3 regions of the Paenibacillus sp. GYB003 genome follow, and region 1 is predicted to be linked to each of the others. Evidence: predicted binding sites of a transcription regulator. Region 1 holds the regulator's gene; each other region holds the start of a gene.
The links. Region 1 encodes LexA, which represses DNA repair genes until DNA is damaged. Its sites were predicted from a motif close to CGAACATATGTTCG; they were not measured.
Positions count from the first base shown of each region.

Region 1 (3,278 bases):
CGAAGCTGCCTTGGATGGCGACCATGCCGTCCAGCGCCGATAGCCTCACCGGGGATTCGACGATTTTTTGCTCGTCCAGTCCGAGCTGGCCGCGGAGATTGCTTCCCCAGCCCCAAACGGAGCCGTCCTTCCGAATCGCAAAAAAGCATTCGTCGCCGGCAAATACGCTCGCCACGTCCGACAAACCGTCCACCCGCTTCGCCTTGACCGGAGCGATGCCCCCGAAAGCCGTTGCGCCTTCCCATGTCCAAACGGAGCCGTCTTTCCCGACGATCGTCAGCTTGGACTGTCTGGACCAATTGGCGAAGGCGATATCCGCCGCGTCGGAAATATTGGGAATTTGTACGGGAGTATCCCCGTATCCGTGCGGCACGGGGCGCCATACCCAGACGGAGCCGTCCTTCTTGACGGCGGAATGAAACGAATCGCCCGCCGCCACCTTGACGACATCGGCAAGATCGAGTTGAACGGGATCCTGGATTTGGAACTGCAAGCGGCGGTCGGAGCCGCCGACCGGGGCCGGGCCGGCCGACCAAGTCCATACCGTTCCGTCTTTTTTCAAAAACAGGTTGGACGACACTTGCGCAATGTGCTTCATCGTCCCCATCCGGATCGGAGTATTGTCGCGAAGCTTCCAGTCCGGAAATTCAAAATCTCCCATACCGCCCCAGTACCAAACGTCGCCTTGTTCGTTATAAGCGATGTTGTGCACGCCGTCCGCCGATATGTACAGCTTCGGCTGCGGCGTAGTGCCGTTTGTCGGCGATTCCGCATAGGCGAAAGTTCCGGATGCCACCATCAACACGGCGACCCAGGCGAAGACGCGAAATCGGACGGTTTTCAGTACAGCGGCAAATCGAATCAAGCTAACTCCTCCCATTCTTTATATTTGGGTTTCCTGCCATCATTCCTAATATGTGGCAGGTTTTGCCTATTGTATAGACGACAACAAACGGGAATTGGTTTCAAGGTTGCCGAACGAAATGAACGAAAAAACAGCCTTTCGGCGGTTGTGCCGGAAGGCTGCTTGGTTAGGGGTGGACGATATTAGTGAATGTCGCGGAACAATCCGATCACTTTGCCGAGGATCGTTACGTTGCGGAGGCGAATCGGCTCCATGGACGGATTTTCCGGCTGGAGGCGAATATGGTCGCGTTCCTTGTAAAACGTCTTGACGGTCGCCTCGTCGTCCTCGGTCATGGCAACGACGATATCGCCGTTGCTGGCGGTCGGCTGCTGCTTCACGATGACGTAGTCGTTGTGATGGATGCCCGCATCGATCATGCTCTCGCCGATGACGCGCAGCATGAACACGTTATGATCACCGACGAAGTGGCTCGGGAGCGGAAAATATTCCTCGATGTTTTCCGTTGCCGTAATCGGCATCCCCGCCGTCACTTTGCCGATCAGCGGGACGCGCGCGATCGAGAACGAGAATGCGGACAACGAGTCGTCGTGGCCCAACACTTCGATCGCTCTCGGCTTCGTCGGATCCCGGCGAATGAGGCCTTTCCGCTCGAGACGGTCCAGATGGCCGTGCACCGTGGAGCTGGACGCAAGCCCTACGGCTTCGCCGATTTCCCGCACGGAAGGAGGATAGCCTTTATCGCGCACTTCGTTCTTAATAAATTCGAGTATCGCTTGTTGGCGATTGGAAACCTTGCTCACGATGATCACTCCAGTACGGACATGTTATTTGGGTAAATTATACCACAGAACTCGAGTTCGCACAAACATAAGTTCGATTTTTTTGGCCGAATGGCTTCAAAAAAGAAGGCGAAAAAAATAGCGAACATCCGTTCGAAAATCGTTGACGCGAATATGTGTTCGTGTTATTCTGATACCAGAACAAATGTTTGGGAGGAACGATACCATGTCCGCTTCCGCATATTACAAACCAAGCGAATATCAAGGCCGCTTTCATACATCTTCTTCCGCCGCCCCGGCGTCTTCGGCGCATCGGCCGAGTGCGGGCAGCGGCGACGTCGAACGGACTCGTTCGTCGGCCAAGCTCCGTCTTGCGATGATCGCCGCGGTCATGATGATCGGCTGCTTCGGTCTCGGCGCCCTCGTTCACGCTTTCGCCGGAGACGGCGAAGTGCAGGCGGCCGGCATTCCGGCGGTCCGCGATACGGTCGTTGTCAAGCCGGGGGATACGCTTTGGTCGATTTCCGAGCAGCGCGTCTCGAAAGGCGACGATATTCGGGCTTACATCGTGAAATTGAAAAAAGCGAACGGACTGTCGTCGTCGTCCATCCAAGCCGGCCAAGTGCTGCAACTGCCGTAAGCCGCACGTCCGCTTCCCGCCGTGCCGGGATCCGTCGGAACGCCGATGGCTAATACGCATTCGCCCTTACATAGATTCGCCCGGAGAGCGCGCTCCCGGGCTTTTGGCCGTTTCCGGCGGCGTTCCTTGACAAGCGGCTCCGAACCATGTCAAAGTAGGAGATAACCGACAGAAGGAGGCCGCCGATGATTACCGAACAAATGATCGCGCGTATAAACGAATTGGCCAAAAAAGCGAACACCGTCGGGTTGACCGACGAGGAGCTGGAAGAGCGCAACGATTTGCGGAAAAAGTATATCGAAGCGTTTAAAACGTCGCTTCGGGCGCAGCTCGATTCGATCGAGCTGGTTGACGACGAAAGCAAAGACGGCTCGACCAAAAAGCCTCATTAAGAACGGAGGATTTGGAATGTCCCGCAAATGGGAACGGATGGTTTACAAAAACAGCAAGGAGCTAAACGCGAAGCGGAAAAAGGCGGGGCACGCGCCGATATCGGTTTCTGCCGAGGAGCAGATGGACGTGTTCAAAGGCAGAAGCTGGTTTTTGCCGGCGCTGCTCGTCGCCTGTTCGCTTTTTTTCGCCATCGTCTCCGTCGCCCTGTACGAAACGCAGACGCTGTACTGGATTACCGTCATCGGGTACTTGGCGCTCGGGGTCATGTATTTTTTGCGCCGCCCGTACATTAAAATCGGCAAGCAAAAGCTTGCGACCCGGCGCATGGGCGTAGACAAAGTGTTCGACGCCGGCGAGATCGAATCGATCACGGTGCAGTCCGGCAGCATCGCCATTCAGATCAAGGGGAAACGGACGTGATGGGTGCTGTCCAAATTTCAAAATTTGTACGACATACCGGCGATATCCGAAAGGCTGAAAAAGTTCGCGGCGCATAACGGCGTCGCTTATAAAGAAGAAACGGCGTAACGAATACCGGGGGGAGAAACGGATTATGGCTATCCAGGCAGTTTTGTTCGATTTGGACGATACGTTATTG
Region 1 covers NZ_JARBDC010000001.1:114,920-118,197, reverse strand. Annotated here, with positions in the region: gene PV407_RS00565 (RCC1 domain-containing protein) at 1-865, opposite strand, end outside; gene lexA (transcriptional repressor LexA) at 1,048-1,668, opposite strand; gene PV407_RS00555 (LysM peptidoglycan-binding domain-containing protein) at 1,874-2,287, shown strand; gene PV407_RS00550 (DUF896 domain-containing protein) at 2,473-2,679, shown strand; gene PV407_RS00545 (hypothetical protein) at 2,696-3,100, shown strand; gene PV407_RS00540 (HAD family hydrolase) at 3,234-3,278, shown strand, end outside.

Region 2 (3,278 bases), on a different contig from region 1:
ATGATAGCCGATCATCGCCGGCCAGTTGGCGTAATTTTGCTGCCCGTTCGACTCGATCAAGCCGACCTTCAGCCCAGGGACCGGCGCAAGCCGGGCCGCCACGTTTTTATTCCAGTCGACCATCCACGGATTGACCGTCAAATCGGCGCAAAAGCAAGGGACGCCGCGCTCCTTCGCCGCCTTCGCCACCGCCAGCGCGACGCTCATCGTCTTCGCGATCGGCTTGAGCGTAATCGCGCCGTACCCGAGGTCGATGCGCTCCCGCGCATCGCGCTCGTGGTGAACGCTTTCGTCGGCCGCCACCCGCACCGGAATGCGGTCGACCGCCGTTTTGTTTTCCTCGGGAAACGGCTCCTCCAGCAAAATCGTCCGCTCCAGCGCGCCGATGCGGTCCGCATGATCGAGCAGCCGCTGCACCCGCTCCGCCGTGTCGTACCGGCCGTTGCAATCGAGATAATAGACGACCCGGCCGCTGTCCGTATACGGCGTCGTCCGGTCTTTCGCCAGCAGGTGAACGAGCTCGATCTGCCGCTTGTCCCATTCCAGCATTTTGTCCAAGCTGCCGTCCTTGTCCGGGTCGGAGCCGAGCTTCAGCTTCAGAACGAAAAAGCCGTCATCCAGCATGCGGGTGATGTCCGCTTCGGCATGGCCGTACGAAACGACCGGCGTGCAGGCGAGCACCCGGTGACGTTCGGGAAGCGCGGCCTTGAACCGCTCGGGCACCATATCGTCGAACGTCTCGCCCCCGGCGTGCTTCGCGTACAGCAGCCATGCGGCATGATCGATCGGAACGAGCGCGTTCAGCGCGAACGTCTCGCGCAGATCGGTTCTCGCCGTCACTTCGCGCCCGTACGCCATAACCGGCGCCACGAGCCGCTCCAGCAGCTCGGTCGGCTCCTTCCACGCCTCCCCCCGGACGAGCTGCAGCGCCCGCTTCGTCAATGCCAGCATCGCCTCGTTGCCGCCCGCTTCGGAAGTAGCGAAAAAGACGCGCGGATCGGACCACAGCACGCTCTGCACCCCCAGTCCGACGGCCGAACGGCCTTCCTCGCTGTACAGCTTCGCCGCCGTTTGCCACAGCTCGCTCAAATAGCCGCCCTTGAATCCGAACGGCGTCGCGAGCGGTTCCTTCTCTACGGCGTATAGCGCCTTCTCGATCCGAATCATGTATCGGTCCACTCCGTTCTTGTCTTTAGTTGGAATAGACCATATTGTACTACACGTCGGAAAAAATGGGCATAAAAAAATCGCCGGAAACCGATATTCCGGCGACGTTTCGGCAAGCGCTGCGCAGGCGATCGTTACCTTACCCGGCGGTAGGGCCGCGTATAGCCGCCGTCCCGCTGCGCCAAAGCCCCCAAAAGGAGCGAGATGGCGGTAACGATGTGCATGATCATTCCGACGACCGGGATGACCCCGAGGAGCGACGTGACGATCCCGATCATGCTGCCGAGCCTTCCCGCGTTTTCCTTGTGGCAGATGAGCAGCGTAACGATATGCAGAGCGAGCATGACCCATAGTGCGGTATAGCCCGTAGATAAGATAAACGCGCCTCCGAGTACGGGAATGCCGAGAAACGCTTCCATGCCGCCCGTAACGAATTTCATCAATCTCGATAAACTCATGTTCGATTCCTCCCGGTCTTTTCGCCGATCGCTCGGCTTTCGCGAAGCATCTTCCGTATATGATCTTATTGTAGCACCGGGGAAACGAAGCGGCATCGGACTCGAGGCAATGGGGGCTCCCCGTCCGCGGTCGGGCTGCGAAGCACGACCTGCCGTCGGAACGGCGGTTATTGCGGAAACCGGAGCGGTTTGTTAAAATAGGAACAAACGTTCCCTATCGAATCCGACAAGGAGGTTCCACGCCCATGAAACGTCATGTCACCTACGAACCGCTGTCCGTCAAGACGATGCTGGGCGCGGTCAAAGCTCCTTCGATGCCGTTCGAATGGTCGATCAATCCGTATCGCGGGTGCCAGCACGGCTGCGCCTTCTGCTATGCCCGCGCCACTCATTCGTATTTGGGCGTCGAAGCCGACGATACGTTCCAAAACCGCATTTTTATAAAAACGGAAGGCCACGAAGCGCTGCGGGCGCAGCTGGAGAAAAAAGCGCGCTCCCGCAAAGGGATCCGCTCGATCGGCCGCATCGCCATCGGAACGGCGACCGACCCTTACCAGCAAATCGAGGCGAACGCCAAGCTGACCCGCGCCTGCCTGGAAGTGTTGGCCGATTACCCGATTCCGGTATCGATCACGACGCGATCCCCGCTTATCGTTCGCGATCTCGATTTGCTGCGGCGCATGCCCTCCGTTTCCGTCAACATGAGCGTCGGCACGCTGCGAACGGACGTCTGGCGCAATTTCGAGCCGTCGACTCCTTCTCCGGCCAAGCGGCTTGAAACGGTGCGCCGTCTCGGCGAAGAAGGCATCGCGACCAACGTGTTTATGGCGCCGATCCTGCCGCATCTATCGGATCGCCCGGACGATTTGGACGCCTTGATCGAGGCCGTGGCAAGCAGCGCGCCGCGCAGCGTGATGCATTCGATGCTTCGCCTCAGCACGCGCGAGGTCAAAGTATGGTTTTTCCGCACGCTGCATGAGCATTACCCGCATCTGACGGAAACGTATGCCGCCATGTATAACGGTACCGCTTACGCCCCCGAGCCGTACCGCGCGCAGGTGAAGCAGACGATCCGGCTCCTGCTGGAGCGCCACGGACTCGGCTTCGCGGAACCGTTCAACCGCCCTCCTCTCGCGGAGGCCGCGGCCGAGCCCGAGCAGCCGTCCGCGCCCGCGGTTCAGCAGCTGTATTTATTTTGATGCGCAAACGTCAAGCAGACGCCCGATGAACAAAGAAAAGCCGCCGCCTTCCGGAGGCAGCCGGCTCTTCCTTGCCGCATGTCGAACGGAGCGGACGGCATGCGGTTTTCGTTTATGCTAAACGGCTCTCTCTTGAAAAACCAAACGATGCAGCACCGCCTCGCAAATTGCCACGACAACGGAAATGACGAGTATTTCTCCGACCGACAGGCCCCAACTGTACACCATCTCGATCAGGTACAAATACAAAAACGTCAAAATCCCGTCCGCTATGGTCGCGACCGTATTATTGGTATTGCGGAGAATGAGCTGGTCGCCGACAAAATAAGCGATAATCGTGAGAATGGTAGCGGCTAACGCTGCCGGCCAAAACGTAACATTGGCAAAATACAGAAGCAAAAGCGTGACCACGATCCCGTTCAAAACCCACTTGATTACAAAATTGACGAGCGTT
Region 2 covers NZ_JARBDC010000034.1:90,010-93,287, forward strand. Annotated here, with positions in the region: gene PV407_RS12725 (enolase C-terminal domain-like protein) at 1-1,167, opposite strand, end outside; gene PV407_RS12730 (hypothetical protein) at 1,302-1,625, opposite strand; gene PV407_RS12735 (SPL family radical SAM protein) at 1,871-2,824, shown strand; gene PV407_RS12740 (DUF2512 family protein) at 2,942-3,278, opposite strand, start outside.
Region 2: the regulator LexA is predicted to act here: its motif matches at 1,826-1,839, upstream of PV407_RS12735 (SPL family radical SAM protein).

Region 3 (3,278 bases), on a different contig from region 1:
CGCCGCCCGGCCGATCGTCTGGATAAGCGACCGTTCCGCGCGCAGAAACCCTTCCTTGTCGGCGTCCAGAATGGCGACGAGCGATACTTCGGGCAAGTCGAGCCCTTCGCGCAGCAGGTTGATGCCGACGAGGACGTGGAACGTTCCGAGCCGCAAGTCGCGCAAAATTTGCATCCGCTCGAACGTCTTCACGTCCGAGTGCAAATAGCGCACCTTGATGCCGAGCTCCTTCAAATAGTCGGTCAAATCTTCGGCCATCTTCTTCGTCAGCGTCGTGACGAGCACGCGCTCGTCTTTCGCCAGCCGTTCGTTGATTTCCCCGACCAGATCGTCGATCTGCCCTTTTGTCGGTCGCACCTCGATAATCGGGTCGACGAGACCGGTCGGCCGGATGATTTGCTCGACCATCTTCGGACAATGCTCGATCTCGTACGGTCCCGGCGTCGCCGAGATGAAGATCGCCTGTTTCACCTTCTGCTCGAACTCCTCGAACCGGAGCGGCCGGTTGTCGAGCGCCGACGGCAGACGGAAGCCGTGCTCGACGAGCACTTCCTTCCGCGCCCGGTCGCCGTTGTACATGGCGCGGATTTGCGGAAGCGTCTGGTGCGATTCGTCGACGATGACGAGCATGTCGTCCGGGAAGTAGTCGAACAGCGTATATGGGGTCGCTCCGCGCTCGCGGAACGTCAGCGGTCCCGAATAGTTTTCGATGCCGGAACAGAAGCCCATCTCGTGCATCATTTCCAGGTCGTACCGGGTGCGCTGCTCGAGCCGCTGCGCTTCCAGCAGCTTGCCCGCGGCGCGCAGCTCGGCAAGCCTCTCCTCCAGCTCCCGCTCGATGTCGACGAGCGCCCGCTTCATCGTATCTTCGTGCGTCACGAAGTGCGACGCCGGGAAAATCGCCACGTGGTCGCGTTCGCCGAGAATTTCCCCGGTCAGCACGTCGATTTCCGTTATGCGCTCGATTTCGTCGCCGAACAGCTCGACGCGAATCGCCTGCTCGCCCCGGGAAGCCGGGAAAATTTCGACGACGTCGCCGCGCACGCGGAACGTGCCGCGCACGAAGTTCAGATCGTTGCGCTGGTACTGGATGTCCACCAGCTTGTGCAAAATTTCGTTGCGCGGACGCTCCATCCCGGTACGCAGCGACAGCACGAGGTTGCGGTACTCCATCGGGGAACCGAGACCGTAAATGCACGATACGCTGGCGACGACAATGACGTCTCTCCGCTCGAACAGCGAGCTCGTGGCGGAGTGACGAAGCTTGTCGATTTCTTCGTTGATGCTGGAATCTTTCTCGATGTACGTATCGCTGGACGGAATGTATGCTTCGGGCTGGTAGTAATCGTAGTAACTGACGAAATACGATACGGCGTTGTTCGGGAAAAATTCCTGGAACTCGCTGCACAGCTGGGCGGCGAGCGTCTTGTTGTGGGCGATGACGAGGGTCGGCCGGTTCAACTTCGCGATCAGTTGGGCGGCGGTGAACGTCTTCCCGGTGCCGGTCGCGCCGAGCAGCGTCTGATACCGCTTGCCTTCCATTACGCCCTGGTACAGCTCCTCGATCGCCCTCGGCTGGTCGCCTTGCGGCTGAAAATCGGATACAAGCTGAAACGGTTTGTTCTGAAGCACGATATCGCTCATATTTAACCTCTTCTTGGGTCTTTCGTCTCTATTGGTTCGTCGGACTCAGACCGATATTAAGGTAGGACATGCGGAGATTACCGAATGTTTGTTCTCATCATTATACCGCGTTTCCCGAAATGTTGCAAATTTTCAAACAAAGGGTGTGGGTTCGCTGCAATGGATATAACGACGCTGCTTGGCATCGCGCTCGGCCTTGCTGCGCTTGTCGGCGGTTTTCTGCTCGACGACGGGCACATTAGCGGGCTGCTCGTCTATACGGCGGCCATCATCGTATTCGGGGGAACGTTCGGGGCGGTCATCGTCAGCTTTCCGAAGTCGCAATTGAAGCAAATTCCGAAAGCGCTCGGTCTCGCGTTCCGGGAATCGAAGGCGGACCCGAACGGCTGCATCGCGGAATTGGTCGACATGGCGGTCGTCGCCCGCCGCGAAGGGGTGCTGGCGCTCGAAGAACGCGTTCAGCAGCATCCGAATCCGTTTTTGAGGGACGGCTTGCAAATGGTCGTCGACGGCACCGACCCCGAGCTGCTCCGCAGCATGCTGGAGGTCGAAATCGAAGCGAAAGAAAAAATATACGCCGGCTACGCCAAGCTGTTCGAATCGGCCGGAGGCTACGCCCCGACGATGGGCATTATCGGCACCGTCATGGGGCTCATTCACGTGCTCAGCAACATCTCCGATCCGGAATCGCTCGCGGGGGCGATCGCCGTCGCGTTTACGGCCACGCTGTACGGCGTCGCCAGCGCCAACATCGTCTATTTGCCCATCGCCAGCAAAATCAAAGCCCGCGGCGAAGAGCTGATCGCCGAGATGGACATGATCCTCGAAGGCATCCTGTCGCTGCAGGCCGGGGAAAATCCGAAGCTGATCGAGAAAAAGCTGAAATCGTTTCTGCAGGTCGAGGCTCGCGCGGATGGCGGAAAGGACGCGGACGACGATGGCGAGAAGACGTAAAGCGAAGGACGTTTCCCATCAATCGAGCGAGCGCTGGCTGATTACGTACGCCGATCTTATTACGCTGCTGATGATCTTCTTCGTCATCATGTACGCGATGAGCAAAGTCGACGTCGCCAAGTACGAGTCGCTGGCCCAGGCGCTGCAACTCCAGTTCGCCGACGGTCCGTCGATCGTTCCGAAAGGCGCCGGCATTATGGGCGAAGCGATTCCCCGGGAAAGCCCGGACCCGGCCGTTCGGGAGCGGCAGTCGGCGGAAAACGACGCCGAGCGCGAAGCCAGGAACCAAAAAGAAGAAGAGCTGCAAAACCTGCTCAAGGTCGTCCGCGAATATATCGCGGAGCAGCGCTTGGAAGGCCAGGTTTCCGCCAAAGATACGTCGCGGGGCATCGCGATTACGTTGAACGACCTGTTTCTGTTCGACCTCGGCAAAGCCGATCTGAAGCCTGGCGCCTATCCCGTCCTGGAAAAGCTGGCCAGCCTGTTCCCGAAGCTGAACGCCAAAGTCGGCATCGAAGGGCATACGGACGACTTGCCGCTGGCGACCGGCTCGCTGTACCAAGACAACTGGGGGCTGTCGCAAGCGCGCTCCGTTTCCGTCATCCGCTATTTCGTGAATAGCGCCAAGCTCGAGCCGGCGACGTTCATTTCCTCGGCGTACGCCGATACGAAGCCGGTCG
Region 3 covers NZ_JARBDC010000062.1:11,212-14,489, reverse strand. Annotated here, with positions in the region: gene uvrB (excinuclease ABC subunit UvrB) at 1-1,644, opposite strand, end outside; gene PV407_RS19930 (flagellar motor protein) at 1,804-2,598, shown strand; gene PV407_RS19925 (flagellar motor protein MotB) at 2,582-3,278, shown strand, end outside.
Region 3: the regulator LexA is predicted to act here: its motif matches at 1,726-1,739, upstream of uvrB (excinuclease ABC subunit UvrB).